DNA from 2 places in the Variovorax sp. YR634 genome. Region 1 is predicted to be linked to the other one. Evidence: riboswitches for the same ligand, from Rfam matches in the RefSeq annotation. Region 1 holds a riboswitch; the other holds the start of a gene.
What was found. A riboswitch is a leader RNA that binds a small molecule or an ion and turns the genes downstream of it on or off. The one in region 1 is predicted to bind glycine.

Region 1 (15,201 bases):
CACGTAGCCCGAGAGCAGGGCTTCCTTGTCGGGGAAGTAGTCGTAGAGCGTGCCGACCGCGATGCCGGTTTCCAGCGCCACTGCGCGCGTGGTCACGCCCTCCCAGCCGTGCGCGGACCAAATCCGAACAAAGGCGTCGTAGATCGCCTGCACGGTGAACTTGCTGCGTGCCTGCGTGGGGCGTTTCAGGGGCTTGGAGCGGGGTGCGTCCGGCATCGACGGTTTTCCGAACCCGCCGGGAGACGGGCCGCCATACAGTTTGCGAATGAACAACGTATTCACTTTAACCCGCCTCGAAACGCGCAAGAACGCCCTCGGCACTACCCGTGTCGTGACCGCGCAGGACACCGGCGAGCTGCAGCCCGGCGAGGTGCTGCTGAAGATCGGCCGCTTCTCGCTGACCACCAACAACATCACCTACGCGGCTTTCGGCGATGCGGTCATGAAGTACTGGCAGTTCTTTCCGACTGGCGACGCTGATTGGGGCCACATGCCGGCCTGGGGCTTTGCCGATGTGGTCGCCTCGAATGTGGAGGGCGTGGCGGTGGGCGAGCGCTTCTACGGCTACTTCCCCATAGCGAGCCACCTGCGCATGCAGCCGGTGCGCGTAACGCCGCGCGGCTTCTACGACGGCGCGCCGCACCGCAGCGAGCTGGTGTCGGCCTACAACCAGTACATGCGCTGCAGCAACGACGCGGGCTACGTCGCCGCGCTGGAGGACTACCAGATGCTGGTGCGCCCGCTGTTCATCACCTCGTTCATGCTGGCCGACTTCCTGGAAGACAACGCTTTCTTCGGCGCGAAGCAGGTCGTGGTGTCGAGCGCGTCGAGCAAGACCGCATTCGGCACGGCCTTTTGCCTGCGACAGCGCGAAGGGCTGGCGCTGATTGCGGCCACGTCCAACGCCAATCGCGCTTTCGTGGAGAGCCTGGGTTGCTACGACCGCACTCTGAGTTATGAAGAAGTGACGGCGCTGCCGGCCGATGTGCCCACGCTGTACGTCGACTTCTCGGGCAACGACGATCTGCGCGCGACCATTCATCACCACTTCGGCGAAGCGCTGGTGTACGACTGCTATGCGGGCTCCGCGCAGAAGACGGAATTTCTCGGTGACACAACCTCGCTGCCCGGCCCGACGCCCAAGCTCTACTTCGCCCCCGTGCAGATCCGCAAGCGCAATGCCGACTGGGGCCCGCAGGAGGTCAACCGGCGCTTCAACGAGGCGCAAGGCAGCTTCATCGCCGAGCTGAGCAGGCCCGGCAATCGATGGATGACGCTGGCACAAGGCAAGGGCTTCGCGCATGCGCAAGCCGTGATCGCCGACCTGCACGCGGGCAGGGTCGATCCGCGGCAGGCGCACGTGGTGCGGCTCGCGGGCTGAGCGTGTGAACTTCCGCGCGGCGGGTGCGTCACAGGGCGTTACGACGACGGGGCTGGTGCGCAGCCCGAATTGGTGCACCATAGCCGTTCGCTTCCCCGACATTCCCGCACAAGGAAACCCACCTCATGCCCGAGCCCGACAGCGACACGCGCGACGCCCCTGAGTTCAGACCCCGCCGCGAAATGCCCATAGGCGCCATCGTCGCCTTCGTGCTGGTGCTGCTCGGGACTACCTACCTTGGCTGGCGCTGGTATCAGCAGCAGATGCTGGCAGAACCCGTGCCAGTGGCCGCAGCGCCCAATGACGCGCCCGCACCACCGCCACCACCGGCGCCGCCCTCGGCAGCGTCCGCCGAGCCGCAGAACCCCATGGATGCACTGGCTCCGCCCGATGCGGCATTGCCCAAGCTGCCCGATTCCGATGCGCGCGTGACGAAGGCGCTGATCGAACTGTTCGGCGGCAAGAACGTTGCAGCGTACATGCACCCCGACGGCATCGTGCGCCGCTTCGTCACCACCGTCGACAACCTCGCGCGCGAACAGGCTCCGCCCAGCGCATGGCCGGTGCTGCCCACGGGCCAGCGCTTCATCACCGACGGGCAGCAGGGGCAGGTACAGACGATTGCCGCGAACAACGCCGCGCGCTACAACGCCATCGTGCTGCTGGCCGAGTCGGTCGACCCGGCCAAGGCGGCGGCCGTGTACGCAAAGCTCTATCCGCTGTTCCAGCAGGCGTACGAAGAGCTGGGCTATCCGGGCCGCTACTTCAACGACCGGCTCATTGCCGTGATCGACCATCTGCTGCAGGCGCCCGAGCCCAAGGGGCCGGTGGAGGTGCGGCTGGTCGAGGTGAAGGGTGACGTGCCCTCGACCCGGCCGTGGGTGCGCTATGAATACGCTGACCCCAAGCTGGAGTCGCTGTCTTCCGGCCAGAAGATCATGGTGCGCATGGGGCCGGAGAACGAGCGCAAGGTGAAGACCAGCCTGCGCGGCCTGCGCCAGCAGATCGCCACTGGCGACGTGGCGAAGAAGAAGCAACCCTGACGCCGCACGGCGCCCGACGTACACGGGCGCCCGTGAGCATTCCTCCGGCGCGCTGTGTAGGCGCGGACCGATTGCGTGCTGCACGGATGTCGCTGAGGCTTTGTTCTCAAGATCAAAACCTCGAGGACACCCGTATGAACCTGATGAGCGTCGACCTCTACCAGAGTGCAACCGATTCGGAGAAATTCCTCGCGCTTCCAGCGGGCACCGATCCTGCCGAACTCATGGGTCCGATGACCTTCGACCAGGACTATGCGCAGGTCAAGCGATACCAGGAGGCATTCCAGTTCGATCCGTCCGAAGCCTATGCGGGCGTCAATGCCGCCAAGATCGCTGCAGACATCCTGACCGTGAAGTGGGCGACCTATCGTCGCGAATCCCCGCCGTAGAAGGGCCGCTGGGTTGCCGCCCGCCTTCTCGGGTTTCGTCAGGCCTCTTCGGTTTCCTTGTAGTCGCCCACGGGCACGCAGCTGCAGAACAGGTTGCGGTCGCCGTACACGTTGTCGACGCGGCCGATGGGCGGCCAGTACTTCGCGTTCTTGAGTTCGGCCAGCGGAAACGCGCCGAGTTCGCGCGAGTACGGGTGGCTCCACTCGGTGCCGAGCAGGCTCGCAGCCGTGTGCGGCGCGTGCTTGAGCGGGTTGTCTTCCTTCGGCCACACGCCTTCTTCGATGCGGCGGATTTCGCCGCGAATGGCGATCATCGCGTCGATGAAGCGGTCGAGTTCGGCCAGCGGCTCGCTCTCGGTCGGCTCGACCATCAGCGTGCCGGGCACGGGGAAGCTCAGCGTGGGCGCGTGGAAGCCGTAGTCGATCAGGCGCTTGGCCACGTCTTCGGCGGTGACGCCGCTGGTGTCCTTCAGCGGGCGCAGGTCGAGGATGCACTCGTGCGCGACGTGCCCGTTGGGGCTCGCGTACAGCGTGGGGTAGTGGTCCTTCAGGCGCGCGCTGATGTAGTTGGCGCTGAGGATGGCCGTTTCGGTCGCAGCCTGCAGGCCCTTGGCGCCCATCATGCGGCAGTACATCCAGCTGATCGGCAGCACGGCCGCATTGCCCAGCGGTGCGGCCGACACGGCGCCCACGCCGTTCGACGGCACGCCGGCCGTCGCGTGGCCAGGCAGGTATGGCACGAGGTCTTCGACCACGCACACCGGGCCCACGCCGGGGCCGCCGCCGCCGTGCGGAATGCAGAAGGTCTTGTGCAGGTTCAGGTGGCTCACGTCGCCGCCGAACTCGCCCGGCGCAGCCACGCCGACCAGCGCGTTCATGTTGGCGCCGTCGACATACACGCGGCCGCCGTGTTCATGCACCAGCTCGCACAGTTCCTTCACGCGGGTTTCGAACACTCCGTGCGTGCTGGGGTAGGTGATCATCACTGCGGCCAGCTTGTCGCTGTGCTTTTCGCAGGCGCGCTTCAGGTCGTCCATGTCGACGTTGCCCTGCGCGTCGCAGGCTGTCACCACCACCTGCAGGCCCACCATCTGCGCGCTCGCGGGGTTGGTGCCGTGTGCGGAAGACGGAATCAGGCAGATGTTGCGGTGGCCCTGGCCCTTGGCTTCATGGAACGAGCGGATGGCCAGCAGGCCTGCGTACTCGCCTTGCGAGCCGGCGTTGGGCTGCAGGCTGATGCCCGCGTAGCCGGTGGCTTCGCACAGCCAGGCGCGCAGCTGGGCGTCGAGCTGGGCATAGCCCTGCTGCTGCTCGGCGGGCGCGAAGGGGTGGATGTTGGCGAACTCGGGCCAGGTGATGGGGATCATCTCGCTCGTTGCGTTGAGCTTCATCGTGCAACTGCCCAGCGGAATCATGCTGCGGTCGAGCGCCAGGTCTTTGTCGGACAGGCTGCGGATGTAGCGCAGCATTGCGGTTTCGCTCTTGTGGGTGTTGAACACCGGGTGCGTGAGAAAGGCGCTGGTGCGGCGCAGGTCTTCGGGGATCAGCGGCGTGGTGCTGCTCGACAGGTCATCGAAGCGCGGCGCCTGCGTGCCGGCGGGCGCGAACAGGCTCCACAGGGTTTCGACGTCGGCGCGCGTGCTGGTCTCGTCGAGCGAGATGCCCAGGTGCTGCTGCAGGCGCTGGCGCAGGTTGACGCCGGCCGCCTGCGCGCGCTCGATGATTGCCGGCGTGTCTTCGCCGGTGCGGATGGTCAGTGAGTCGAAAGCGGTGGTGTTGACCAGCTCGCGGCCCATCTGCGTGAGGCCCTTGGCGAGGATTGCCGTGAGCGCTGCCACTCGCTGCGCAATGCGCGTGAGGCCATCGGGCCCGTGGTACACGGCGTACATGCTGGCCACCACGGCCGGCAGCACCTGCGCGGTACAGATGTTGGACGTGGCCTTCTCGCGACGGATGTGCTGCTCGCGCGTCTGCAGTGCGAGGCGGTATGCGGGCCGGCCGTGCGTGTCGACGCTCACGCCGACCAGGCGGCCCGGCAGCGAGCGCTTGAATTCGTCGCGGCAGGCCAGGTAGGCGGCGTGCGGGCCGCCGTTGCACAGCGGCATGCCGAAGCGCTGCGTGGTGCCGCAGACGATGTCGGCATCGAATTCGCCGGGCGCGACGAGCAGCGTGAGCGCCAGCAGGTCGGCCGCGACGATGAGGGCGGCGTCGCACTGATGCGCGTGGCCCGCGAGCGGACGCAGGTCGTGCACGTGGCCGGTGGTGGCGGGGTACTGTGCGAGCACGGCGAAGAACTCGCCGCTCACCATCAGGTGCGGCAGCGTTTCCGACACGGTGCTCACCTTCACTTCGATGCCCAGCGGCGCGGCGCGCGTCTTGATGACTTCAATAGTCTGCGGATGGCAGTCGCCAGACACCAGGAACACGTTGCTCTTGCTCTTCACGCTGCGCTTGGCCAGCGTCATGGCCTCGGCTGCGGCCGTGGCTTCGTCGAGCATCGAGGCGTTGGCGATGGCCATGTCCGTGAGGTCGCACACCATCGTCTGGAAGTTGAGCAGGGCTTCCATGCGGCCCTGCGAGATTTCGGCCTGGTAGGGCGTGTAGGCGGTGTACCAGGCGGGGTTCTCGAGCACGTTGCGCAAGATGACGCCCGGCGTGTGCGTGCCGTAGTAGCCCTGGCCGATGAAGTTCTTGAACACCTTGTTCTTCGACGCCATCACCTTCAGCTCGGCCAGCGCATCGGCTTCGGTGGCCGGTGCGGGCAGGCGCATCGGCTTTGCGCGGCGGATGGCCACGGGCACGATGCCGTCGATGAGCTCCGCGCGCGTTTCCGAGCCGATCACCGGCAGCATGCGCGCCTCGTCCGCCGCATCGATGCCGATGTGGCGGGCGAGGAATTCTTCGGCGTTCTCTAGTTCTTGCAAAGAGGGAAGGGCGGGCGTCGGCATGGCGGTGAGGGCTCGGGGAGAAGAAGGAAGGTGGCTGAGGAACTCAGCGGATCAGGATTCGGCGGCGAACTTGTCGTAGGAGGCCGCGTCCAGCAGGGCGTCGAGCTGCGCGGGCTCGCTCAGCTTGACCTTGAAGAACCAGCCGGCGGCCAGCGGGTCGCTGTTGGCGAGCGACGGGTCGGCGCGCAGCGCCTCGTTCACTTCGGTGATCTCGCCCGACACGGGCATGAACACGTCGGCCGCGGCCTTGACCGATTCGACGACGCCGGCAACTTCGCCTTGCGCAAAGGTCTTGCCGACTTCGGGCAGGTCGACGAACACCACGTCGCCCAGCGCGTCCTGCGCATGCACGGTGATGCCGACGGTGGCTGCGTCGCCTTCGGCCGACACCCATTCGTGGTCCTTGGTGTACTTGATGCTCATGGAAAAACTCCTCGTGGAAAAAATGAATCGGGGTGCAGAGCCTAGCCTGTCGACCAGGCTCAGCCGCGGTAGTAGCGGGTGGGCACGAAAGGCATCGTCGAGACCTCCATCGGCACCGGCTTGCCGCGCACGATGGCCTGCACGCGCGTGCCCGGCTCGGCGAAGGCGGTGGCCACGTAGCCCGTGGCGATGCAGCGGTCGGCCGTCGGGCCGAGCAGGCCGCTGGTGACGATGCCGATGTCATGGCCTTCGAAAGATTGCAGCACCGTGCCGTCGCGCACCGGAATGCGTTCGAGGGCGACGAGGCCCACGCGCTTGCGCTTCAGCGTGTCGTGGTCGGTGTGGCCGGCAGCGCCTGCGGTAGCGACGGCAAGCTGCGCGAGGATCTTTGTCGCGCCTGGAAAGCCGCCTTCGCGCGCGCCGCCTGTGCGGCGCACCTTCTGCATCGCCCAGTTGAGCGAGGCCTCGACAGGCGTGGTGGTGGTGTCGATGTCGTTGCCGTAGAGGCACAGGCCGGCTTCGAGCCGCAGCGAATTGCGCGCGCCCAGGCCGATGGGCTTGACCTCGGGTTGGGCCAGCAGCAGGCGGGCCAGCGCCTCGGCGTCTTTGGCGGCCACCGAGATCTCGAAGCCGTCTTCGCCGGTGTAGCCGCTGCGGGTGACGAAGGCGGCAATGCCGCCGATCTGCACCGCACCGCCCGTCATGAACACGAAGCGCTCGATGCCGGGCGACAGCCGCGCCAGCGTGGCCGCGGCCTGCGGGCCCTGCAGCGCGAGCAGGGCGTGGTTGGGCAGGGGCTGCACTTGGCAGCGGCTGCCGATCTTCTGCTGGATGTGGGCGATGTCGGCCACCTTGCAGGCGCCGTTGACGATCACGAAGATCGAGCCGTTGCCCTCGTTGAAGAACATCAGGTCGTCGAGGATGCCGCCTTCGTCGTTCAGCAGCAGGCCGTAGCGCTGCTTGCCGGCGGGCAGGTCGATCACGTCGACGGGCATCAGGGTTTCGAAAGCCGCCGCCGCATCGGGCCCGACGAGGCGCAGCTGGCCCATATGGGAGATGTCGAACAGGCCGGCCGCGTCGCGCGTGTGCTTGTGCTCGGCCATCAGGCCGGCGGGGTACTGCACCGGCATCGAATAGCCGGCAAAGGGCACCATGCGGGCACCGAACTCCACGTGGAGGTCGTGCAGCGGCGTCTTGAGAAGTTCGGTAGCGGGGGCGGAAGAAGCAGCCACGGGGCACTCCAAAGGGGCAGACGAAATCCATGACGCAAGCCATGGGCCACCCCTGCTGTCCGCTTTACCTGAGAGATTCGCCCCACGATCGGGGTTTGCTCCTTCGGTGGGCCGATGGGCAGTTTTCACTGCAACGGCCTCTCTCCAGCAAGGAAACGCCGGTGTTCACCGGCGCCTTGTCAGTCCTTTTGCCTGAGCGTTCGGGAAACCCCTGCGCCTTCGGCGGCCCCGGCACGCGGGGCTCTCTCCTGACCCTGGCGAGTGTAGTGGATCGCGCGGGGCAGGGGTTTTGCGTCAGTGGATGATTTCGGCCGGCGGCAGCAGCTTGTCGATGCGCTCGCGCAGCGATTCGGCCCGTTCCACCCCTGCGGTTTTCTCGATCTCGGTGAGCATCAGCGCGGCGATGGTCAGCATCGCCTCGCGGTCGCGGGCCTCGCGCAGGGCGTCGCGCATCTGCAGCGCGAATTTCGGGTCGCGCCGCACGAACATGCGCTCGCAGATGTCGAACAGGAACATGCGCGTGGTGGCCAGCGAGCGCTTGCCGTCGAAGGTGTCGGCCGAGGTGGTGGCGACCTGGATCGGCTCGGCGGCGGCGATAGGCGCGGGCCGGGCGGGGGCTGCTATCGGTGCGGGCGCCGGTGCCGCAGCAGCAGCCTGCGGGGCCTGCAGGTAGCCCCGCTGCACCAGCGCCTGGATCGCCTGTTCGGCTTCGACCCGGTTGGAGAACAGCGGACTGAAGTCGGTCAGCGAGCGCCGGCCATCGGCCATCAGCAGCAGGGCGCGCTCACGCTGGCTGAGCGTGCGCTGTCCGCCCTGGAGTTCGTCGCGCGCCTTGTCGGTCTTGGTGGGAAACATGGCAGCCACAGCTTTCGGGAATCGAGGGCTGCAGCATCGTTGCAAGTGGTGACATCTTCATGAACCGTTTGCCTTACAGGGGCAATCGCGGCCGGCCTTCAGCCCGCGCTTTCCTTGCGTATGAGCCACTGGTTGCCCACGCGCTGCAATTCCAGCGTCTTGCGGCTCTTCTCGCGCAGCTTGTCGGCGCTGTAGGTCTGTTGAAAGCTCGCGCTGGCCGCCTGCCCCTGGACGCTGATGACCAGGCTGTCGATGCTCACGCTGATGGTCGTCTTGTCGGTAATGCGCGCGCGGCGGTCCGCCTCCCAGGCCTTGCGGTCCTGGCCTCGGGGCGGCGTGAAGTCGGGTGCATAGGCGGCCAGGTAGCGCACCACGTCCCGGGCTGACCAGGCCGCGGCCCAGGCGCGCACGGCGGCTTCGACTTCGCGGATGCTGGAGGCGGGATCGGCCGGCGCTGCTGCCGATACGGGGGCTGGTACCGCGGCGGGCATTGCGGGCGGGGCGCCGAAGGCAGCCGGAGCCAGCAAGGCGCCGCCCAGCAGGCAGCTCAGGAATCGATTCATGGCGCAGTCCCCTCCTTGTCGGTTGTCGGCCCTTGGCCCGTCGCCCGATTCTGGCAGTGAACATCCGCCGATTCACCGGGCCGATCAGGCCCCGGAGCCCAGGCCGTTACTTGAACCCGAGCACGTGCGGCAGCCACGTACTCAGCGCGGGCACGAAGGTCAGGATGACCAGCACAGCCCCATGCGCCCAAAGGAACGGCACCAGTTCCTTCACCAGCGCCGACATCGGCACCTTCGACACGTTGCAGGTCACGAACAGCAGTCCGCCCACCGGCGGCGTGATCATGCCCAGCGTGAGGTTGAAGATCACGATCATCGCGAAGTGCACCGGGTCCACGCCCAGCTTGATGGCCACCGGCGCGAGGATCGGCGCCAGCACCATCACGCCCGGCAGCGGCTCGATGAAGATGCCGAACAGCAGCAGGAACACGTTGACGATGATCAGGAACATCCACGGCGAGAGGTTCATGCTGATGAGCCATTCGGCCATCTGCTGCGGAATGCCCTCGATGGTCAGCACCCACGCGAACGAGGCCGACAGCCCGATGATGATCAGCACCGAAGCCGACAGCAACGCCGAGCGCGAGAGTATGTCGGGCAGCATCTTCCACTCGAGCGTGCGGTAGACGAACTTGCCGCACACCAGCGCATAGAACACCGCCACCACCGAGGCCTCGGTCGGCGTGAACCAGCCGGCGCGCATGCCGCCCAGGATCACCACCGGCAGCAGGATCGCGGGAATCGCCTTCCAGGTCGTGACCAGGATCTCGCGCAGCGGAGGCGTTTGCCCGTCGCCCTTGTAGTTGCGCTTTTTCGAGACGTAGAAGTTCACGACGCACATCGCCACCGCGATCAGGATGCCCGGCATGATGCCGGCCGCGAACAGCGTGCCGACCGATACGCTCTCGTCCTGCAGCGCGTAGATGATCATGATGATCGAGGGGGGGATGATCGGCCCGACGATGGCGGTCGAGGCCGTGAGCGCCGCCGCGTACGAGCGGTCGTAGCCGGCCTTGTCCATCATCTTGATGAGCATCGACCCCGGCCCCGCCGCGTCGGCCAGCGCCGAGCCCGAGATGCCCGAAAAGAAGGTCAGCGACACCACGTTGGTGTAGCCCAGCCCGCCGCGTCGGTGGCCCACGAACTGGCCTGCGAAGCGCAGCAGCACCTCGGTGAGCGAGCCGCCGCTCATGAGTTCGGCCGCAAGAATGAAGAAGGGCACCGCCATCAGCGGAAAGCTGTCGATGCCGGTGAAGGTTTCCTTCAGCAGCACCATCAGCGGGTAGTTCTCCGCAAGGATCAGCGTGGTAACGGTGGAGAGGCCCAGCGCAAAGGCCACCGGCACGCCGATGGCCAGGAAAATGCAGGCGGAAACGATCAGAACAATGCTTGCGTCCATGGTCGTTCTCCTTACAGCGACGCCGAGGCGTTGGCGTCGAAGTGCGCGTCGGACGCGAACTCCCTGCGCAGCACGTAGCCGCGCACCACCAGCAGCCAGTGCACGATCAACAAGATGCCGCCGAACAGCATCGCGCTGTAGATGTAGGCGAACGGAATCTGAGTCACGGCAGTGAGCTGGAACATCGTGCGTTCCATGTACAGCCAGCCGTACCAGACCATGAAACCGAAGAATGCGAACAGCAGCCCGGCGACGACGATGCGCACCGCGACGGCCGCGCTGCGGGGCAAGGCGTCCTGCAGGTTCTCGACCGCGATGTGCCCGCCGTAGCGCAGCACCGGCCCGGCGCCCAGGAAGGTGAGCCAGATCATCATGTGGCGCGACACCTCCTCGGCCCATTCGAGCGACTGGCTCGTGGTGTAGCGCAGCACGACGTTGGTGAAGATGATGACCGACATGGCGGCCAGCAGAAGAATCAGCGCCCAGCGGTTGGCGGCGAGAAAGTAGCGCTCGAAGGCTTGCACTTTGTGTTGTTCTCTGTTCTGTCTGAAAAACGAAGCGCCCGGCGCACGCATGCGTGCCGGGCGCGTTGCCGGAGAGCCGGCCGTGGCGGCTCAGGGCTTACTTGACGTCCGTGATCTTCTTGATGTTGTCCGCGCCGAATTCCTTGGCGTAGCTCACGTAGGCGGGCTTCAGCGCCTCGCGGAAGGCGGCGCCGTCGACGGTGCGCGTGACCTTCATGCCGTCTTTCTCGAGCTGGGCAATGCCGTTGTTCTCGTCGTCGTTGACTTTCTTGCGCTGGGCAATGGCGGCCTTCTTCGCGGCTTCGGTGAACACCTTCTTGTCGGCGTCAGACAGCTTGTTCCACACCTTCGGCGACAGCAGAAGCAGCGCCGGCGAGTACACGTGGCCCGTGAGCGAGAGGTGCTTTTGCACCTGCGAGAACTTCGACGACAGGATCACCGGAATCGGGTTCTCCTGCCCGTCGACCGTGCCTTGCTGCAGCGCGCCGAACAGTTCAGGGAAAGCCATGGGCGTGGGCAGGATGCCGAAGGTGCGGTAGCCGTCCATGTGCACCTTGTTTTCCATGGTGCGCATCTTCAGGCCGGCCGCGTCGCTGGGCTTGACGATGTCGCGCTTGCTGTTCGTCATGTGGCGAAAGCCGTTCTCCGTCCAGGCCAGCGCGATGATGCCCTTGCTCGGGAACTTGGTCAGGATGTCCTGGCCGATGGGGCCGTCCATGACTTTGCGCGCATGGTCGTAGTCGCGGAACAGGAACGGAATGTCGACGATCTTGACCTCGGGCACGAAGTTGCCCACCGGGCCGGTCGAGGTGTTGACCAGGTCCTGCGTGCCGAGCTGGATGGCCTCGATCTGCTCGCGCTCGCCGCCGAGCGCCGAGTTGGCGAAGTGCTGGCACTTGTAGCGGCCTTGGGTGCCTTTCTCGATTTCTTCGCAGAACACCGTGGAGCCCACGCCGTAGTGCGACTCCTTGGAGGTCGCGTAGCCGATCTTCAGAACGGTCGGTTGCTGCGCGAAGGCGGAAGTGCCCAGGGCAAGCGAAAGGCAGGCGGCGGCGATGTGGCCGAGTTTCATGATGTCTCCGGGGTTGGGGTCAGGTGCGCGTCAGGCGCAACGGACTATGCAACACCCGGGAGCTTTACCGCGTCGGGATTTTCACGGACGTACTCGCGAATGACGGCCTCGAAGTTTTCGTCGGACGTGAGCCCCAGCGCCCTTGCGCGCACGGTATCGATGTGGCCCGGCCAGGTCTTCACGATGCGCTGGATCGTCGGGTCGGGTGTGCGGTCCAGCAGGGCGGTGGCGGCCTTGCCGGCCACGCGCTCCAGCGCCGCGGCCATTTCGCCGACCGTGGTGGCGAGAGAGGGCAGGTTGAGCGCGGTGCGCGGGCCCCACTGCGCATCGCTGGCCTCGGCGGCGCGGATGATGCCTTCGATGGTGCGCGCCGGTGACGCAATGGCGACAGGCGTTGCGTCGGGCACGGGGCAGGCGGCGGGCAACCCGGCCAGCGGCTCGCGGATCATGCCGCTGAAGAAGCCCGAGGCCGCGCCGTTGGGCTTGCCCGGGCGCACGCTCACCGTCATGAGCCGCACGCTGCGCCCGCGCACGAAGCCCTTGCGCGTGAAATCGGCCACCAGCTGTTCACCAATGAATTTCTGGATGCCGTAGCTGGTCTGCGGCGTGGGCAGCGTGTGGTCTTCGATCACCTTCGGCAGCGGCTGCTCGGGCGAATCGCCGAACACTGCGAGCGAACTGGCGAACACCAGCACGGGTTTCGTGCCGAGCGTACGTACTTTTTCGAGCAAGGCATGCGTGGCCGCGAAGTTGCTGCGCATGCCGAGGTCGAAGTCGGCTTCGCATTCACCGCTCACCGCGGCGGCCAGGTGGAAGATGGCATCGGCTTCGCGCCAGACGGTGGCATCTGCGTCAGCGGCGAGCTGTGCGTTCAGGTCGCCCGTCACGGTGGTGATGCGCGCATCGGCCGCGAGGTCGGTGGGAGCGCCCGCGCGGTCGACCAGCGTGATGCGTTCGATGGGCTGGGCCGGTGCGCCGGCCAGCGAAAGCTGGCCTTGCTTCAACAGCGTGCGTGCGAGGCGCGCGCCCAGAAAACCGGCGCCGCCGGTGATGACGATCTGCATGGGTTTTGTCTCCTGTGAGCCGCAAGAATAAGCGAGGCTCACCAGAGCTTGGCGCAGGCGCCGCTCAACACCACATCGGCACTGGGGGCCGCGGGCGAGGCGCTGCGCTCGCGCGTCACGACGAGGCGCGAGACCTTCGACAGAAGTTTCTCGGAGGTGTCGGGCAGCGTCAGCGTGCCAGCGCCGCTCGCCGGCACCGCGCCGATGGCCAAGGGCGCTGCATCGGCGGGCAAGGCCCACAGCACGAGCCGTTCATCGCCCGAAACGGGCAGCGCTGTCGCACCCAGCACCTTCAGCGTGACCGTGCGGCCGTGCCGCAGCGAGCTGACCAGCAATCGGCCCCGGCCGTCGGTGTCGGTGAGCACGCCCACATAGCTTTGCGGCAGCCGCTCGCCCGTACGCATCGCGAGCTGGTCGCTCGTGATGAAGGCGCCGGGCACGGCAAGGAACAACGCACTCGCGGCGATGACGCCCGCCACGAGCCCGCCGAAGCTGAAGCCTGCGGGCCGCAGCCAGCTGGGCCAGCGAGAAGGCCGTGCCTGTCGTGCTTGCTGTGCCTGGGCGGGTTGGGTGCGTGCGGCGATCGCGCGCCAGAGATCGGCCGAAGGCTTGCGCTGCGGCACCGACAGGGCCAACTGCCCGAGCCGCTGCTCCCATTGCGCGACCACGTCGCGCACGTCCGCGCGATCGCGCATCAGTCGCTCGAAGCGCCGCCGTGCGCCGCCCTCGAGCGTGCCCAGTGCGTAGGCCGATGCCAGTGCATCGAGCAGGCGGGCGTCGGTGTATCTCATGGCGCCACCCCCTGTGCGCTCAGGCAGGCACGCAGCTTATCGAGCCCGCGCCGTATCCATGCCTTGACCGTGCCGAGCGGCGCATTCATCTGTGCAGCCACCTCGGTGTGCGACAGGCCCTGGTAGTAGGCCAGCGCCAGGCTCTGGCGGAAGCTGCCGTCGAGCGCAGACATGCAGCCATCGATGCGAAGCGCATGCATGGCCTGGTCGAGCAGCTGCGCAGCGCCGGGGGCCGGGTCGGCTGTCGTGTCAGATCCGGTTTCCGGCTCGCCGTCCGGACCCGTGGCCAGCGGTTGTTCGTGGGTGTTGCGCCGCTTGCGCGCGCGCAGCGCGTCCAGCGCCTTGTTGCGCACGATTGCGATCAGCCAGGTGATGGGCTGGATCTCTTGCCCGTCGACGCTGGAGCGATAGCCGCCCGCGTTTTTCCAGATGCTCACATAGGCCTCTTGCAGCACGTCTTCGGCCGCCTGTTCATTGCCCAACATACGAACCGCGACGCCGAACAGATGCAGGTGCGTGCGTTCGTAGATCTGCGCAAAGCACGCGTGGTCGCCACGGGCCGCGCCAGCGATCAGGTCTTGCAGGCTCATCAGAATATTTCTATTCATGCGGGCGAGTATTGCATCCGTTCCTGCGTGCGTGTCGTTTCTGGAGAAGGGCCGGATGATCCGGTCCGCACTCGTTCGTTTATCTTTTCTTCCTGAACCGGGAAATGCCATGACATTGAAATCGACGCGAATTCTTCCCTCGTGCGCTGCCCTGCTGGGCGCCGCCTTGCTTGCCGCTTGCGCATCGCCAGCCACCGAACTGCCGGCCGCCATCAGGGCATCCGATGGCGAACGCGCCGCCTTCACCTGGCACGCAGTGGGCGTGCAGATCTACGAATGCAAGGCCCGCGCCAACGGCCAGCGCGAGGCCGACATTCCGTGGCTGCTGCTGTCCGCCAAGTCGGCCGGCGGTCCCGGCAAGTTGGCCGATGTCACCGGCGTGCAGCGCATCAATACCCTTGGCGGCAATGCGCCGGCAAAGGGGTGCGAGGCGCAGGCCGATGCGGGCAAGCGCATCCGGCAGGACTACAGCGCGGACTACGTCTTCCTGGTTGCCAGGTAGCCGCATGAAGCGGGCCGGCCGGCCCGCCTCATGCTCAGCTCTTCTTGGCGCCACCGGCCTTGAAGCTCTCGACGGAAGCCTTCAGGTCCTTGTACTCGGGGCAGGCCATGTTGCAGGCCTGGCCCAGCGCGGCAAGACGCTGCTCGGCCTTGGGCAGGTCACCCATCGAGATGTACAGCTCGCCCGAATATTCGAGCGCACCGACGTGTTTCGGATCGATCTTCAGCGCGGCGTCGTAGTACTTCTCCGAGGCGGCCCACTTGCCGGCGCCGGACTTGCGCAGGGTGTAGCCCATGAGGTTGTTCCAGTCGGCATTGCCGGTGTCGTTGACGCGTTCGAGTTCGCTGATGGCTGCAGTCCACTTGCTGTCGGCGATCAGTGCGCGGGCGGCGGACAGCTTGCTGGCA
Region 2 (15,201 bases), on a different contig from region 1:
TGGCACAGGCGAGTGCCGTTGAACTGGTGCGCGGCGACATCCTTGATTTACCTCAGCCCACTCGGCCCTACACATCTGTCATTCATGCCGCGCTGCCGGTGACGACGCTTCACGACAGCCTTGTGGGCCTCGAAACGGTGGCGGCTGCAGGCACCCAGGGGGTCTGTCGTTTCGCCGCGGCCGCTGGCGCGCGCAGGTTGCTGCACGTCAGCTCCGGCGCCGTGTATCCACCGCCCGATGGGCCCACGCCGCTGCCAGAAGACCAAGGCTGGGAGGAGGATCTTGGATCTTCCAACGTTTACGCCCGTGCCAAGCGACGGTCTGAAGCCGTCGTGAACGAAGGCGGCTGGCCGTTCGAAACCGTGATCGCGCGATGCTTCGCATTCTCCGGTCCGTACCTGCTTCCCTCCAGCGGCGTCGCGTTGGCTGGCTTCATGGAACGAGCCATCGAGGGGCAGCCTCTCGTCATCCAGGGTACCGGAAAGGCCGTGCGCACCTACCAGTACGCGGGCGACATGGCGCGCTGGTTGCTGACCTGTCTTGTGCATGGAACGAAGGGCAGCAGCTACAACGTCGGCAGCGACGAGCCTGTCACCATTCTTGAACTCGCGCGCACGGTCGGTCGCCTCGCCGGCAACGCGGAGGTCCGCGTCGAAGGTCGTGCCGCTGAAGGCTTGGCAGGCGCGTTCTACATACCCGATACGCAGCGCGCTCAAAGTGAATTGGGCCTGCGCAACAGCGTCGGCCTTGAAGACGGAGTGCAACGCATGCTCCAGTGGCGCCGCAGCAAGGTCGCTACCTCATTGACATCACACGAATGAAACCAAGCTTCGAACCCTCCGCATTGCGCAAGACCGTGGTCGAGATGGCGTGCGCCGGCAACGCGGTGCATCTGGGCTGCGCCTTCTCGATCACCGAACTGCTGTCGTGCCTCTACGCATCCCACCTGCGTTACGACGAAAGCGATCCGGACAGCGCCTCGCGCGACTACCTGGTCTTGAGCAAGGGGCACGGCGTCATGGCACAGTACGCCTGCCTCTACGAGCTGGGTTGGCTGAATCGCCAGGATATCGACGAATACTTTCATGACGGTTCGCGACTCAAGGGATTGTCCGATGCGCATATCCCGGGTTGCGAAGTTACCTCCGGGACGCTGGGGCATGGCTTGTCCGTGGGCGTCGGCCTAGCGCTCGCTGCCGCGCGCCGCAATACGGGCCAGCGCTGCTACGCGATCGTGGGCGACGGTGAAATGAACGAAGGCGGAATTTGGGAGGCCATGCTCTTCGCCGCCCACACCAAACTCGACAACCTCATGGTGATCGTCGACAAGAACGGTTTCCAGGCGATGGGGCCGACTGACGAAGTCATGAAGCTCGGGGACCTCGAAGCAAAGTTTTCGGCGTTCGACTTCGACACCCTCAGCATCGACGGTCACGACATGGCCGCGATTTCATCCGCCATCGAGAAGCTCAACGCGATGAAGAACGGCCGGCCCAAGGCGTTGATTGCACGCACCGTCAAAGGAAAGGGCGTGTCTTTCATGGAGAACGTCAATGCCTGGCACTACTCGCGGCTGACACCCGAACTGCGCGCACAGGCGATGCAGGAACTCGAAGGGAGCAAGGCATGAGAGCCGCTTTCTCCAGTGCGCTGGTCGCAGCTGCAAAAAACGACGAGCGTGTCGTGTTGTTGACGGGCGATCACGGCTATGCCCTGTTCGACGAGTTTCGTCGGCAGTGCCCTTCGCAATACATCAATGCTGGCATCGCCGAGCAGAATATGGTGGGTGTCGCCGCAGGCATGGCCAAGGCGGGCTTCCGCCCCATCGTCTACGGATTGAGTGCCTTCGTGCCTGTGCGTGTGCTCGAACACATCAAGATCGACGTCTGCTACGAAAATCTGCCCGTCATCTTTACCGGCGACGGTGCGGGCCTTGTCTACAGCACGCTCGGAACCAGCCATCAGAGTTTCGAGGACATCGCCTGTCTTCGCGCCGTGCCCCAGATCGACATCATGTCGCCCTGCGACGCGCATGAGCTGACAGCCTGCATGTCGAGCGCACTGGCATTGGCCAGCCCTGTTTATATGCGTATGGGCAAAGCCGACGTTGGCGCTGTGTATAAAACTCTGCCTCAGCTCGACCGCGGAGCGCTCGTGAAAGTGCGCACCGGCACACACCCTGTCTCTCTCGTAGCAACAGGATCGATGGTCAACACCGCGTGCACGCTGGCACAAGAACTCGACGCTTCCGTCTGGAGTGCACCGTGGATCAAGCCCCTGGACACCTTGCAAGTTCGCCGAATTGCGGCCGAGGCCAAGGCCATCGTGACACTGGAAGAGCACTCCGTTGCAGGTGGCCTCGGCGGTGCGCTGCTGGAAGCTATGGCCGAGGAAGCGCCGGTTCCCGTGTTGCGCATCGGCATCGGAGAGCGCTTCTCGCACACGGCTGGCAGCCATGCGCACGCGATGCGCGAGCACGGCCTGGATATCGCAACCGTGCGAGACAGATTACAGCCCTTCGCGTCGCGCTGGAAACCGGACTGACGTGCTGCGCCTTCAACTGCTGCGCTTTCTGCTGGTAGGAGCGCTGAACACGGCAGTGGGCTACTGCCTGTTCGCGCTGTTCACTTGGATGGGCCTGGCGTATCCCGCAGCGATTGCCTTGGCGACGCTCCTTGGCATCGCCTTCAATTTCCAGAGCACCGGCCGGCTTGTTTTCGGGGGTGCTCCGCTGTCGCGGCTCCTGCGCTTCGTTGCTGTCTATGTCGTGATCTACGGCTTGAACGTTGGCGGGGTCGCCGTGCTGTTGCGCACCGGCGCCAACGTCTATCTCGCCAATGGGCTTGTCATTCTTCCCTTGGCCCTTGTCGCCTTCGTTCTCCAGCGGCGCTTCGTCTTCACAGCATTATGAAACACATCACCGTCGTCACGCCCTGCTACAACGAAGAGGACAACATCGAAGAGGTCTACCGGCAAGCGCGCGCGATCTTCGAATCCATCGAAGACGTCAGCTACAAGCACCTGTTCATCGACAATTTTTCGAGCGACAAGACGCCTGACATCCTTCGCCGCATGGCGTTGGAAGATCCCAACGTACAGGTCATTTTGAATGCGCGCAATTTCGGCCATATTAGGTCGCCGTATCACGGTCTATTGCAGGCAGAAGGCGATGCGGCTATTTTGTTGGTCGCCGACCTGCAGGATCCACCAGAGTTGATGCGCGAATTCGTGCGGCACTGGAAGGAGGGTGCGAAGCTGGTGGTTGGCGTCAAACCCAGCGCAGACGAATCAGGGCTGATGTTTGCGGTACGCAGGGCCTACTACCGGTTTATTACGCGCATCGCGGATGTCAAACTGATCCAGAATTTCACCGGCTTTGGTCTTTATGACCGCCGGGTCCTCGAAGTCCTGCGAAGAATTGACGATCCTTATCCGTATTTACGCGGCCTGGTTTCGGAGGTTGGATTCGAACCGATCAAGCTTCCCTACAACCAGCCTTTGCGCAAACGTGGCATCACGAAGAATAACTTCTACAGCCTATACGACATGGCCATGCTGGGCATCACGTCGCATTCGCGCGTGCCGCTGCGTATTGCGACCATCGCCGGGTTCCTCTTGTCAGGGCTGAGCCTGGCGATCTCCCTTGTCTACCTACTGCTCAAACTCGTGTTCTGGAATCAATTCGCGGCAGGCACTGCGCCAATCTTATTTGGATTGTTCTTTTTCACATCGGTCCAATTGTTTTTTATTGGTTTGTTGGGCGAATACGTGGGCGCCATCCTAACGCAAGTCATGAAGCGACCGCTGGTTGTGGAGCGCGAACGGATTAATCTGGACGCCGCGCCTGATGCTTGAAATCTCTTCATCGAAGTCAACGCGAACCGAAAATAGACTCGGAGGGCTCGACGCAATCGCCATAGCCGCGCTGGCGGTACTTGTTCTTTGGGGTGCATGGAAATTGATGGGAGGTAGCACCATCGATTGGAAGGCGCCTCTGATGTATGAAGGCGATTCAATATTACATCTTCTACTGATAAAAAGACTCTGGGATGGGCATGGCTACCTGCTCAATACCGCCGCTGGATTCCCGTTTGGGTCGTCATTTCACGATTTTCCTGGCTCTGACGGTTTCAGTCTTGCGGCATTATGGCTATTTGCAAAGATTACAAAAAGCGTTGCCATCAGCTTTAACGCATACTATTTGCTTGGCTTTCCCGCTGCTGCCATATCTGCGTTTGCAGTATTTCGATCCCAAGGCATCGTGCGCGTGCCTGCAATTGCAGCAGCAATACTTTTCGCTTTTTCCCCATTTCATTTTTTAAGACTCGGGCATTTGTATTACACCTGGTATTTTGTCATACCAATTTTCTTTTGGTACGGCATCCGGATCAGTGAAAACCTCACCCCCGTATTCAAGAAAAGATCACAATCTTCTTCCCGCTGGGGTCATGCGTTTGCGCTTTTCCTACTTTCATCTTTTGGAGTTTATTACGCATTTTTTGGTTGCATCGTCATAGGTTTGTCAGGTTTTTTTGGCACAATTAAGCATCACTCCCTGCAACCATTCAAACACGCCATTATTGCAGGACTCATTATTGCGCTCGGTGTTTTAGCAAACATTGCACCAAACATTGCATATTTCTCTGAGCATGGAAAGAACGATGTCATTGCAGTGCGCAGCCCATCGGAGGCTGAAGTACACGGGCTCAAGCTCATTCAAATGTTGCTGCCACAACGGTTGCATCGCTCGGCCAAACTACGAGAGATTGCCGAGCAATACAACAACAATTTCCCCCTCGTCGCCGAAAACTCTTTTGCATCCCTTGGCGCAATTGCGAGTATTGGATTTCTTTTAATGCTCGGCATTGCGGTGCTTCCAAGGCGTTCGCAGATCGAAGAATCTTCGATTCTTTTGTTGGCATTTTTGACAATTTCATTGGTTCTGATTGCAACGATAGGTGGCTTTTCTGCCATTTTTGCCGAATTTGTTTCAGCGCAGATCAGAGCATGGAATCGCATTAGTATTTTCATTGCATTTTTGGGCATTTTTGGTTTCGCATATGTGTTAAGCCAAGTGCAGCCTCGCGCCCCAATTTATTGCACCGTCCTGACGATTTTACTGATTGCATTTGGCATCTGGGACCAGTCTCCAGCGCAAAATGTGAAGCACATCAGTCACATCCAGGAGAGTTATCGAAGCGATGCCGTCTACGTCAAGGAAATAGAGGCTGTGGCAGGTCCAACTGCGGCGGTCTACGAATTGCCTTATATGCAATTCCCGGAATCCCCCGGCGTAGGGACACTCAATTCGTACGACTTGGGCAAGCCTTACTTGCACTCCAAAAACATGCGATGGAGCTTTGGCACCATGGCAGGTCGCGAGGGAGATAATTTTTTTCAGGAACTATCGCAACAACCACTGTCAGTCCAGCTAGAGATCGTTCGTCATCTGGGTTTTACAGGTCTCTACATCGACCGGCGCGGTTATGCCGATGGGGGAGTTGCAATCGAGGGTGAGTTACACAAACTGGTGCCGAACTCGTTACCGCTCACAAACACCCAAGGCAATGTCGCGTTTTACCAGCTTGCAACAACGAATACGACAGCACAAATGCCGCTTTCGCTCGCAGCGCGTTCGCTGCTGGACAGTTTCTCACTGTCCATTAAAGATGGGAATGTTATTTTTGGTGAGATTTCGCCATGGCAAATCAACTTCAGTCGCTCTGCATTGATGCAATTGCGCGCAGTCACTGGACTGCAAAAGTACGAACCCTGGGGAGTCTGGTCAGAGGGTGCAACGATCGCTTTGCGATTCAGGGAAGCATTGCCAAAAAAATTTACATTGACACTGACTGCCAAGGCCTTTGGGCCCAATATTGGTCAACCATTCATTGTGAAAATTCAAGACGTTCAACGAACATTCGTTCCGCAAACTGAATTTGAAACCGTCAAACTGGAAGTTGAATTAAAAAATTCAACCGACCTACTGCTTATCTCCGTACCTCATCCTGTATCGCCAAAAAGCTTGGGAATCAACGAAGATGTTCGCGTGATAGGACTAGGGCTGAAGGAATTGAGAGTAACACCCCAATAACGCCGCGGACAATGCCCGACCGCTTGCCCCTCTTAGTCAAATAGCATCGCGACATTCAGTAGCAGGCCCGATCGATCTTTCTCGGACAATTTGGGAGGGATATCGGTCAGGGGCCATGCGATATTCAATGTTGAGTCATTCCACAAGATACATCGCTCGGCGGCTGGCGCATAAAAATCGGTAGTCTTATACAGAAAATCGGCAGTCTCACTCAAAACGAAAAAGCCGTGCGCAAAACCCTCGGGCACCCACAGCTGTCGATGGTTTTCTTCAGTCAACTCAACCCCCACCCATTTACCGAAAGTTGGCGAACTGCGCCGTATGTCCACAGCCACGTCGAAGACGGCACCTCGTACAACCCGCACCAGTTTTCCTTGGGTCTGCGTCAATTGGTAGTGCAGTCCACGCAGCACCCCCTTGGCCGACCGCGAATGATTGTCCTGAACAAACTCTACATGCCGCCCCACGGCCTCATCGAAGACCTTGCCGTTAAAGCTCTCATAGAAAAACCCTCGCGCATCGCCAAACACCTTGGGTTCGATTACGAGGACGTCGGGAATGGCGGTGGGCGTGGCTTTCACGAGCGAACCTCGTCGCTCAGCAGGTGCTTGAGATATTTCCCGTAACCACTCTTTTCGAGCGGTGCCGCAAGCTTCGCGAGCTGCTCAGTAGTGATGAATCTGTTGCGCCACGCAATCTCCTCCGGACAGGCGATCTTCAGTCCCTGGCGATGCTCAAGCGTCGCGATGAACTGGCCGGCTTCGAGCAGGCTGTCGTGCGTGCCCGTGTCCAGCCATGCGTAGCCTCGCTGCATGATTTGCACATTCAACTGGTCGCGGTCGAGATAGGCTTGGTTCACTGCGGTGATCTCCAACTCGCCTCGCGCGCTGGGCTTCACGGCCTTGGCAATATCCACCACATGGTTGTCGTAGAAATACAGCCCCGTGACAGCGTAGTTGCTCTTGGGCTTGAGTGGTTTTTCCTCGATGCTGCTGGCCTTGCCATTGGCATCGAACGCGACCACGCCATAGCGCTCAGGGTCCTGCACATGGTACGCAAACACGGTCGCACCGCTCTGCTTGGTATCGGCGTCCGACAGCAGATGCACGAAGTCGTGCCCGTAGAAGATGTTGTCCCCCAGCACCAGTGCACTCGGAGAGTTCCCGACGAACTTGTCCCCGATGATGAACGCCTGCGCCAGCCCGTCAGGGCTCGGCTGCACCGCGTACTGCAGGTTGATGCCCCACTGGCTGCCGTCGCCCAGCAGTTGCTGGAAGCGCGGCGTGTCCTGCGGCGTGCTGATGATCAGGATGTCGCGCATGCCGCCCAGCATCAAGGTGCTCAGCGGGTAGTAGATCATCGGCTTGTCGTACACCGGCAGCAGCTGCTTGCTGAGCGCCAGGGTCGCGGGGTGCAGGCGGGTGCCCGAGCCACCGGCCAGGATGATGCCTTTGCGTTGCGTCGTCTTGGTCATGTTCTTTTTCTCGTGAAAGTTCAAAGAATCTCGCGCAGCATGCGCGCGACGCCTTCCTGCCAGGGCGGCAGGCGCAGGCCGAACGTGGCCTGCAGCTTGGTGGTGTCCAGGCGCGAGTTGTGCGGGCGCTTTGCCGGGGTCGGGAAGGCACTGGTCGGCACGGCCTCGACGGCCTCCGGGCCGGCCTTGAGTTCGACACCCGCTACCTTGGCTTGCTCGATCACGAAGCGCGCATATCCGTACCAGCTGGTCTCGCCGCCGGCGATGGCGTGATAGAGGCCAGCCTTGGCCGGGTCCTGCAGCGTCGCCCGGATGGCATGCGCCGTCACGTCGGCCAGCAGCTCCGCACCCGTGGGCGCGCCGAATTGGTCGTCGATGACGGTCAGCTTGTCGCGCTCCTTCGCCAGCCGCAGCATCGTCTTGGCAAAGTTGCCGCCGCGCGCCGCGTACACCCAGCTGGTGCGGAAGATCAGGTGCTTCGCGCAGTGCTGGGCCACCAATTGTTCGCCTTCGAGCTTGGTGCGCCCGTACACGCTGAGCGGGCCGGTCGCGTCGTCTTCCTTCCAGGGCCTGGTGCCGCTGCCGTCGAAGACATAGTCGGTCGAGTAATGCACCATCAGCGCGCCGATCTGCTGCGCCGCCTCGGCCACGATTCCCGGCGAGGTCGCGTTGAGCTTGCGCGCGAAGTCAGGTTCGCTCTCGGCCTTGTCGACGGCCGTGTGCGCCGCCGCATTGACGATCACGTCGGGGCGAACCTTCAATACCGTCTCGGCCAATTGCTCCGGCCGGCTGAAGTCGGCGTTGAAATCCGTGCTGTCGAAATCGAGCGCGACCAGTTCACCCAGTGGCGCCAGGCTGCGCTGCAGCTCCCAGCCGACCTGTCCGCCCTTGCCCAGCAGCAGCAACTTCATGCCGCAGCCTTCGTCGTGTCGTATTGCTTCTCGACCCACTCTCGATACGCGCCGCTTTGCACGTTGCGCACCCACTCGCCATTGGCCAGATACCACTCGACGGTCTTGCGGATGCCGGTATCGAAGGTCTCGGCGGGCTTCCAGCCAAGCTCGGCCTCGAGCTTGCGCGCATCGATGGCGTAGCGGCGGTCGTGGCCGGGGCGATCGGTGACGTAGGTGATTTGTTCCTTGTACGGCTTGCCGTCGGCGCGGGGACGCAGTTCGTCGAGCAGCGCACACACGGTGTTGACGATCTCGATGTTGGGCTTCTCGTTCCAGCCGCCCACGTTGTAGGTCTCGCCCAGCTTGCCGGCTTCGAGCACGCGGCGGATGGCGCTGCAGTGGTCCTTCACGTAGAGCCAGTCGCGCACCTGCATGCCGTCGCCGTACACGGGCAGGTTCTTGCCGGCCAGTGCGTTGACGATCATCAGCGGGATGAGCTTCTCGGGAAAGTGGAAGGGGCCGTAGTTGTTGGAGCAGTTGGTGGTCAGCACCGGCAGGCCGTAGGTGTGGTGCCAGGCGCGCACGAGGTGGTCGCTGGCGGCCTTGCTGGCCGAGTAGGGGCTGTTGGGCTCGTACTTGTTCTCTTCGGTGAAGGCGGGGTCGGTCTTCGACAGCGAGCCGTAGACCTCGTCGGTGGACACGTGCAGGAAGCGGAAGGCCGTCTTCTGCTCGGCTGGCAGCGCGCTCCAGTGCCCGCGCACGGATTCGAGCAGGCGGAAGGTGCCCAGCACGTTGGTCTGCACGAAGTCTTCGGGACCGTGGATGGAGCGGTCCACGTGCGATTCGGCGGCGAAGTTGACCACGGCGCGCGGCTTGTGCTCGGCCAGCAGGCGATCGATGAGGGCGCTGTCGCCGATGTCGCCCTGCACGAAGATGTGTTTCGGGTTGCCCTTGAGCGACGCGAGGGTCTCGAGGTTGCCTGCGTAGGTCAGCTTGTCGAGGTTCACGACCGGCTCGTCGCCGTTGGCGATCCAGTCGAGTACGAAATTGGCGCCGATGAAGCCAGCGCCGCCGGTAACCAGGATCATGAAGTCCCCTGCTGATATATGGAACGATCGCCTTGCGGCAAATCAACAGGCGATTATCCCATTCGGCCAGAGGAGAGAAATCAAAGGTTGGCGCCCGCGCAAGCCCCGCCTACAATCACCCCCACTGCAGGAGAGCGGGCTACCCCGGTGGCCCTACCGAAGGCGCAAACTCCCATAAACGCTCAGGTCGGTCCGAACAAGGGACCTGTACTGCACCAACTGAAACGCCGTCTGGAGAGCCATCACACCGCCCAACGTGGTCGTGATGCACCGAAGGAGCAAACCCTCTGCGGGCGCAGCGGGTGAATCTCTCAGGTACCGAGGACAGGGGGAGCGGCAACTTGGACAGCGGTCGTCCGGTTGCTTTGCTATTTATTCAATAGCACACCACGCCCGTCGTTCAAGCACTGCAACCTCAAAGGTACTTGAAATGCGCGTGATCGTTCTTGGCGCCGGCCTGCTCGGCGTGACCTCGGCTTACTACCTCCAGCAACTCGGCCACGAAGTGACCGTGATCGACCGGCAGGCCACCCCGGCCGCCGAAACCAGCTTCGCCAATGGCGGGCAGATTTCCGTCAGCCATGCCGAACCCTGGGCCAACCCCAGCGCACCGCTCAAGGTGCTGCAGTGGCTGGGCAAGGAAGATGCTCCGCTGCTCTTCCGCATCCGCGCCGACATGCGCCAGTGGCTTTGGGGCCTCCAGTTCCTGCGCGAATGCACGCCGGCGCGCACCCGCCACAACATCGAGCAGATCGTGCGTCTCGGAACATACAGCCGCTCGATGTTGCAACAGTTGCGCCGCGACACCGGCCTGAACTACGACCAGCGCACGCAGGGCATCCTGCACTTCTATACGACGCAAAAAGAGTTCGACGGCGCCCTCGCGCCCGCCGAGCAGATGCGCGCCCTGGGCTGCGAGCGCCAGGTCATCTCGGCCGACGAAGCCGTGAAGATCGAGCCCGCCCTCGCCCACATCCGCCCGAAGCTGGCCGGCGCCACCTACACGGCCGAGGACGAGTCCGGCGACGCCAACCGCTTCGCGCGCGAACTGGTGGGCCTGGCCACCGCGGCGGGCGTGAAGTTCCTGATGAGCCACACCGTGACCGCGCTGCGCGAAGCCGGCGGCAGCATCGATCACGTCGAAGCCACCGACAGCGAAGGCCGCTTCCAGCGCATCCGCGGCGACGCCTTCGTGCTGGCGATGGGGTCACTGAGCCCGCTGTATGCCGCGCCGCTGGGCATCCGCCTGCCGATCTACCCGGCCAAGGGCTATTCGGTGACGCTGCCCGTCAAGGACGCGTCGAAGGCCCACCAGGTCTCGCTGACGGATGACGAATTCAAGCTCGTGTTCTCGCGCTACACCTCGGAGTCGGGCGACCGCCTGCGCATCGCCGGCACGGCCGAGCTCAACGGCTACGACCGCGACCTGAACCGCGTGCGCTGCGAAGCCATCGTGCGCCGCGTCGAAGAGCTGTTCCCCGGCGCCGGCGACACCACGCAGGCCCAGTTCTGGACCGGCCTGCGCCCCGCCACGCCGAGCAACGTGCCGCTGATCGGCAAGACCAGGCTGCCGAACCTGTTCCTCAACACGGGCCACGGCACGCTCGGCTGGACGCATGCCTGCGGCTCGGGCAAGTCGATCGCGCGGATCGTGAGCGGGCTGGCGCCGGAGGTCGATTTCGCGTTCACCGGCATGCCTGCGCCCGCGCCGCGCGCGCTGCAGCCGGCCTGATCGCGTTCAGTCCTTGCTGGTAAACACCGTCAGCACCCCGGTATAGCCATACAGGTGATGCCGGGCAATCTCGCCCGCAGCGAAGAACCCGACCAGCGGCACGTCGCCCAGCGCGTGCCGCACGATCTGCAACTCAGCGCCCGGTGCGCCGAAGTGCGGCCCGCCGCGCCCCGAGCAGCTCACGTACACCGCCCCTGCGATGCGCCGTGCCGGATGCGGCGCCGCCTCGGCCTCGCCCGCCGCCACGGCGCGCGCAGTGGCGAGTGTCTGCTCTTCGGGCTCCAGCTCCTCGCGGATTTCCGCGCAGATGCGCATCAGGTCGGCCCGCGCGGCCTGCGCGTTGCGGCGGCAGAAGGTCAGCCGCATGCCGGCCTCGGCCACATCGGCAATGGCGATGCCGCGCCGCGTCGGGTCCAGCCCGATGATGTGGCGCACCAGCACGTCGGCGCCCAGGTCGCCGGTGCGGCGGATGCCGTCGCTACCGGCATCGGCCAGGCCGACCAGCGTGTTGCGCACGGCGTCGATGGCCTCCTGCGGCCGTTCGAGCGACACCTGCAGATCGGCCAGCAGCACGTCGAGCGCCGGCTCGCCGTCGAGCTTCAGCAGCAGATTGCCGTCGGCCTCGGTGATCTCGCGCTCGCGCACCGCCCCCGAGCGCAGCGGCTGGCAGCCCTGCGTGACGCGCGACACCAGCCGTACGCCTTCGCCGAACACCACGCCCGACAGGCCGCCCGAGAACACCCCACCCGCCGCCCCGTGCCCGCGGATGTTGCCGTTGCCGCCGACTGCGAATTGCAGCGCGCTGCCGCGCCCCGAAGACAGCCCGCCGAACAGATAACCCGTGTCAGTGCGCCCCGCCATCTCGGCGATCAGCTCGGCCAGGTCGGGCGTTGCCGGGTCGGCGTGCACCAGTGCCGTGTGCGCCTCGAAGCCGCTCATTTCGGAATTGCCCAGCGGCGCCACGCCCGAGAACACGCGGTACTGGTCGCTGGGCAAAGCGCAAAGCATCAGGCTCATGCCGGGTTCGTCGAAGTACTCGGCGTTGTTGGCCGACACGCCGATGCCGACGGTACCCGACCAGTCGGTCACTTCGGGCAGCTCGGCGCTCAGGTGGTCGAGGATGTCCTGCGCCTCGCTCGCATAGTGGTCGGTGATGTAGAGCAGCCCCAGCGTCGGCGACGAGGCGTAGTCGGGCAGGGCCATCTGTGCGCGCAGCTGGGCCAGCACGAGGCCGGCCGCCATGCGCCATTGCGGATGGGTGGCGTGACCGGAGGGAAACAACTTCATGATGCGTGCCAACCCGTTCTCTTCAACAAATGGATGTGTATGACGTCAACGCCGGGCGGAGGTTCGCTTGCGCGCGGCTGTCGATGTCTTCTTTTTGGCAGCCGGCGCTGCAGCCTTCTTGGCCGCAGCAGGCTTGCGGGCGGCCGTTGTTGCCGGCTTGCCCATGACCTTGCCGACCGCATCGGCCAGCGGCTGGGCCATGGCCGGCACCTTCAGCTGGGCCGCGTCCTGCAGCGCCGAGCTGGCGATCTGCTGGAACTGTTCGGTGAGCGAGCCCCACCACTGCATGGGATCGACCACGCCGGCGCCATCGGCAGCCGCGGTCTTTGCCTTGGCCGAAGCCGGCCTGCTGCGCGGCTTCGTCGGTGCTGGCGCTTCCTCTTCTGGCAATTCGTCTTCTTCCTCTACCTCTTCTGGCTCAGGCTCCGGAGCCGCTGCGGCGGGTGCAGGCGCCGGCGCCATCGCGGCTGCCTGCTTGGTGAACGCGCTGGCGATGTCTTCCATCCGCACGTTCATGCCGCGCAGCGTCGACAGCGTCATCTTCTGCACTTCGAGCGCCTGGATCGTGGCCTTCAGGGCATGGCCGTTCTGCTCGAGCCAGTACTGCACCGTCTTGAGCTCCTGGATGCGCTTGTCGACCTCTTCCACGCTCAGCGTGGGCGCCACCCAGCTCGCAAGGCTCGGAATCCCTGGCACCGACCCGGCGCCGGTGCCCGCTGCGGCGCCACCGGCGAGGTTCTTCAGGAAGTCGAATCCGGGGACGAACTGGCTGAAGTCGAAGGGCTTGCTGGCGGTGCTCATGCGGGTGGTCTCCTGGGTGGGTTTTCTTGTGTTGCCAGCTTACTCCAAGCCTCCGGCCTTTTGGCCCGGACCTCCCCACCTTTTACCTGCCATCAGAGCTCGTTTCGGACCTTGCTGAACACCTTCCAGAAGGTCGCATCCTGCGACGTGGCGAAGTTGATCCGCATCATCGTGCTCGGCGGCCGGCGCGCATGGAACAGCGAGCCCGGCGCCAGCAGGTAGCCCTGGTCGAGCATGCGCTGCGTCAGCGCGTCGGTGTCCACGCCTGTGTCGACCCAGCCGAACAGCCCCGCCGGCTCCGAGGCGAAGGTGCAGCCGTGCGACATCGCCAGCTTCACCGCCCGCCCCCGCGCCCCGTCGAGGCGGATGCGCACGCGCTCCGAATGCCGGCGCAGCTGCCCCTGGTCGATGCACCACGACAACGCCCGCTCGAACAGCGTGGGTGAGGTGAGCGTGGCCAGCAGCTTGGTTTCGAGCAGCCGCTCCTTCAGCGCCGGGGGCGCGGCCAGGAAGCCGATGCGCCAGTTGGGCGCCAGGATCTTGGCAAAGCCGCTCACGTAGATGGTGCGCTGCAGCCCGTCGAGCGCGCTGAGCCGCGTGGCGTGCTCGGGCGCGAGGTGGCTGTAGGTGTCGTCCTCGACGATGTGGAAGTCGTATTCGTTGGCCAGCTTCAGCACCCGGTGTGCGCTGCCCGGCGTGAGGCTGTAGCCGGTCGGGTTGTGCAGCACGCTCACACTGACGAAGAGCTTGGGTTGGTGCAGCGCGCAGTACTGCGCCATCACCTCCAGGTCGGGCCCGTCGGCGCGCCGCGGCACCGGCAGGATGCGCATGCCCAGCGCCTCCAGCCGCGCGAACTCCAGCGCCCAGCCGGGCTCCTCGACCATCACAGGGTCGCCGGCGCGCAGCAGCGTGCGGCTCACGATGTCCAGCGCATGCGTGGCGCCGATGGTGGTCACGATCTGGTCGGGCGAGGCCGGCACGTTGATGCCCACCAGCTTCTGCGAGAGGCTGCGCCGCAGGCTCATGTCGCCGGCCGGCTCGCCGTACTGGAGCGACAGCTCCTGCAGGGCGGCTGTACTGGTCATGCGCCGCACGGCCGTGGGCATGAAGGTGGACGACATCCAGTCCGGCGGAAACACCCCCATGCCCGGCTGCGGCTTGTCGCTCGGGCGGTGGAACATGCTGCGGATCAGCGAACTCGCGTCGGCCGGTATGCGCGAGGCCATCATCTGCACCGCCATCGCCGCTGGCATGCCGCTCGCGCCACCGGCGTCCGCGCCGTGGTTCGGACGGCCGTCCTGTACTGGTGCCGAATCCCGCACATAGAAGCCGCGCTGCCGGCGGGCCTCGACCAGCCCCTGCGCCAGCAGCTGGTCGTACGCGGCGACGACGGTGTACGGGCTCACGCCCTGCTGCCGCGCGCATTCGCGCACCGAGGGCAGGCGGGCGCCGGGCGGCAGCAGGCGGGTGCGGATGCGCTCGGCCAGGCGGTCGGCCAGTTGCCCCGTCAGCGACTGTGTGGAAGTGCGTGTCAGCATGCGTTGTTTTGGGCTGTGCCGGCTTCTGTGTCGAAGGAGTGACCAATACAGATTGCCCGATTGTTCGACCAACTGTACTGGAACTGTAATGGTCTCAAGTTTAGAGTGTGTGTCATGAACTGGCAAGAATTCACCGCGCTGCTGGTGCTGGCCACGGCGATGAGTTTCTCGCCCGGTCCCAACACCACGCTCTCCACCGCCCTGGCGGCCAACGGCGGCCTGCCGCGCGCCATGCGCTTCGTGGTCGCGGTGCCCGTGGGCTGGACGCTGCTGCTGGCGCTGTGCGCCGCCGGC

Region 2: it holds a riboswitch for glycine, as region 1 does, so the genes downstream of both, BLV60_RS21240 (D-amino acid dehydrogenase) here and gcvT (glycine cleavage system aminomethyltransferase GcvT) in region 1, are expected to answer to the same signal.

The regions. Positions count from the first base shown of each region.
Region 1 is NZ_FNOL01000007.1:12,028-27,228, forward strand. It holds gene BLV60_RS14285 (TetR/AcrR family transcriptional regulator) at 1-216, opposite strand, end outside; gene BLV60_RS14290 (DUF2855 family protein) at 266-1,381, shown strand; gene BLV60_RS14295 (DUF3014 domain-containing protein) at 1,507-2,424, shown strand; gene BLV60_RS14300 (hypothetical protein) at 2,559-2,813, shown strand; gene gcvP (aminomethyl-transferring glycine dehydrogenase) at 2,852-5,761, opposite strand; gene gcvH (glycine cleavage system protein GcvH) at 5,813-6,184, opposite strand; gene gcvT (glycine cleavage system aminomethyltransferase GcvT) at 6,244-7,416, opposite strand; glycine riboswitch at 7,462-7,574, opposite strand; glycine riboswitch at 7,587-7,677, opposite strand; gene BLV60_RS14320 (hypothetical protein) at 7,711-8,271, opposite strand; gene BLV60_RS14325 (L,D-transpeptidase Cds6 family protein) at 8,370-8,834, opposite strand; gene BLV60_RS14330 (TRAP transporter large permease) at 8,941-10,233, opposite strand; gene BLV60_RS14335 (TRAP transporter small permease) at 10,245-10,757, opposite strand; gene BLV60_RS14340 (TRAP transporter substrate-binding protein) at 10,855-11,829, opposite strand; gene denD (D-erythronate dehydrogenase) at 11,874-12,893, opposite strand; gene BLV60_RS14350 (anti-sigma factor) at 12,932-13,684, opposite strand; gene BLV60_RS14355 (RNA polymerase sigma factor) at 13,681-14,274, opposite strand; gene BLV60_RS14360 (DUF3455 domain-containing protein) at 14,402-14,794, shown strand; gene BLV60_RS14365 (tetratricopeptide repeat protein) at 14,829-15,201, opposite strand, start outside.
Region 2 is NZ_FNOL01000013.1:95,065-110,265, reverse strand. It holds gene BLV60_RS21285 (NAD-dependent epimerase/dehydratase family protein) at 1-821, shown strand, start outside; gene BLV60_RS21280 (transketolase) at 818-1,630, shown strand; gene BLV60_RS21275 (transketolase family protein) at 1,627-2,544, shown strand; gene BLV60_RS21270 (GtrA family protein) at 2,546-2,911, shown strand; gene BLV60_RS21265 (glycosyltransferase family 2 protein) at 2,908-3,855, shown strand; gene BLV60_RS34150 (DUF7024 domain-containing protein) at 3,848-6,094, shown strand; gene rfbC (dTDP-4-dehydrorhamnose 3,5-epimerase) at 6,127-6,675, opposite strand; gene rfbA (glucose-1-phosphate thymidylyltransferase RfbA) at 6,672-7,568, opposite strand; gene rfbD (dTDP-4-dehydrorhamnose reductase) at 7,589-8,479, opposite strand; gene rfbB (dTDP-glucose 4,6-dehydratase) at 8,476-9,549, opposite strand; glycine riboswitch at 9,667-9,767, shown strand; glycine riboswitch at 9,771-9,887, shown strand; gene BLV60_RS21240 (D-amino acid dehydrogenase) at 9,980-11,281, shown strand; gene BLV60_RS21235 (FIST signal transduction protein) at 11,288-12,568, opposite strand; gene BLV60_RS21230 (PhaM family polyhydroxyalkanoate granule multifunctional regulatory protein) at 12,614-13,369, opposite strand; gene BLV60_RS21225 (aminotransferase-like domain-containing protein) at 13,462-14,907, opposite strand; gene BLV60_RS21220 (LysE family translocator) at 15,022-15,201, shown strand, end outside.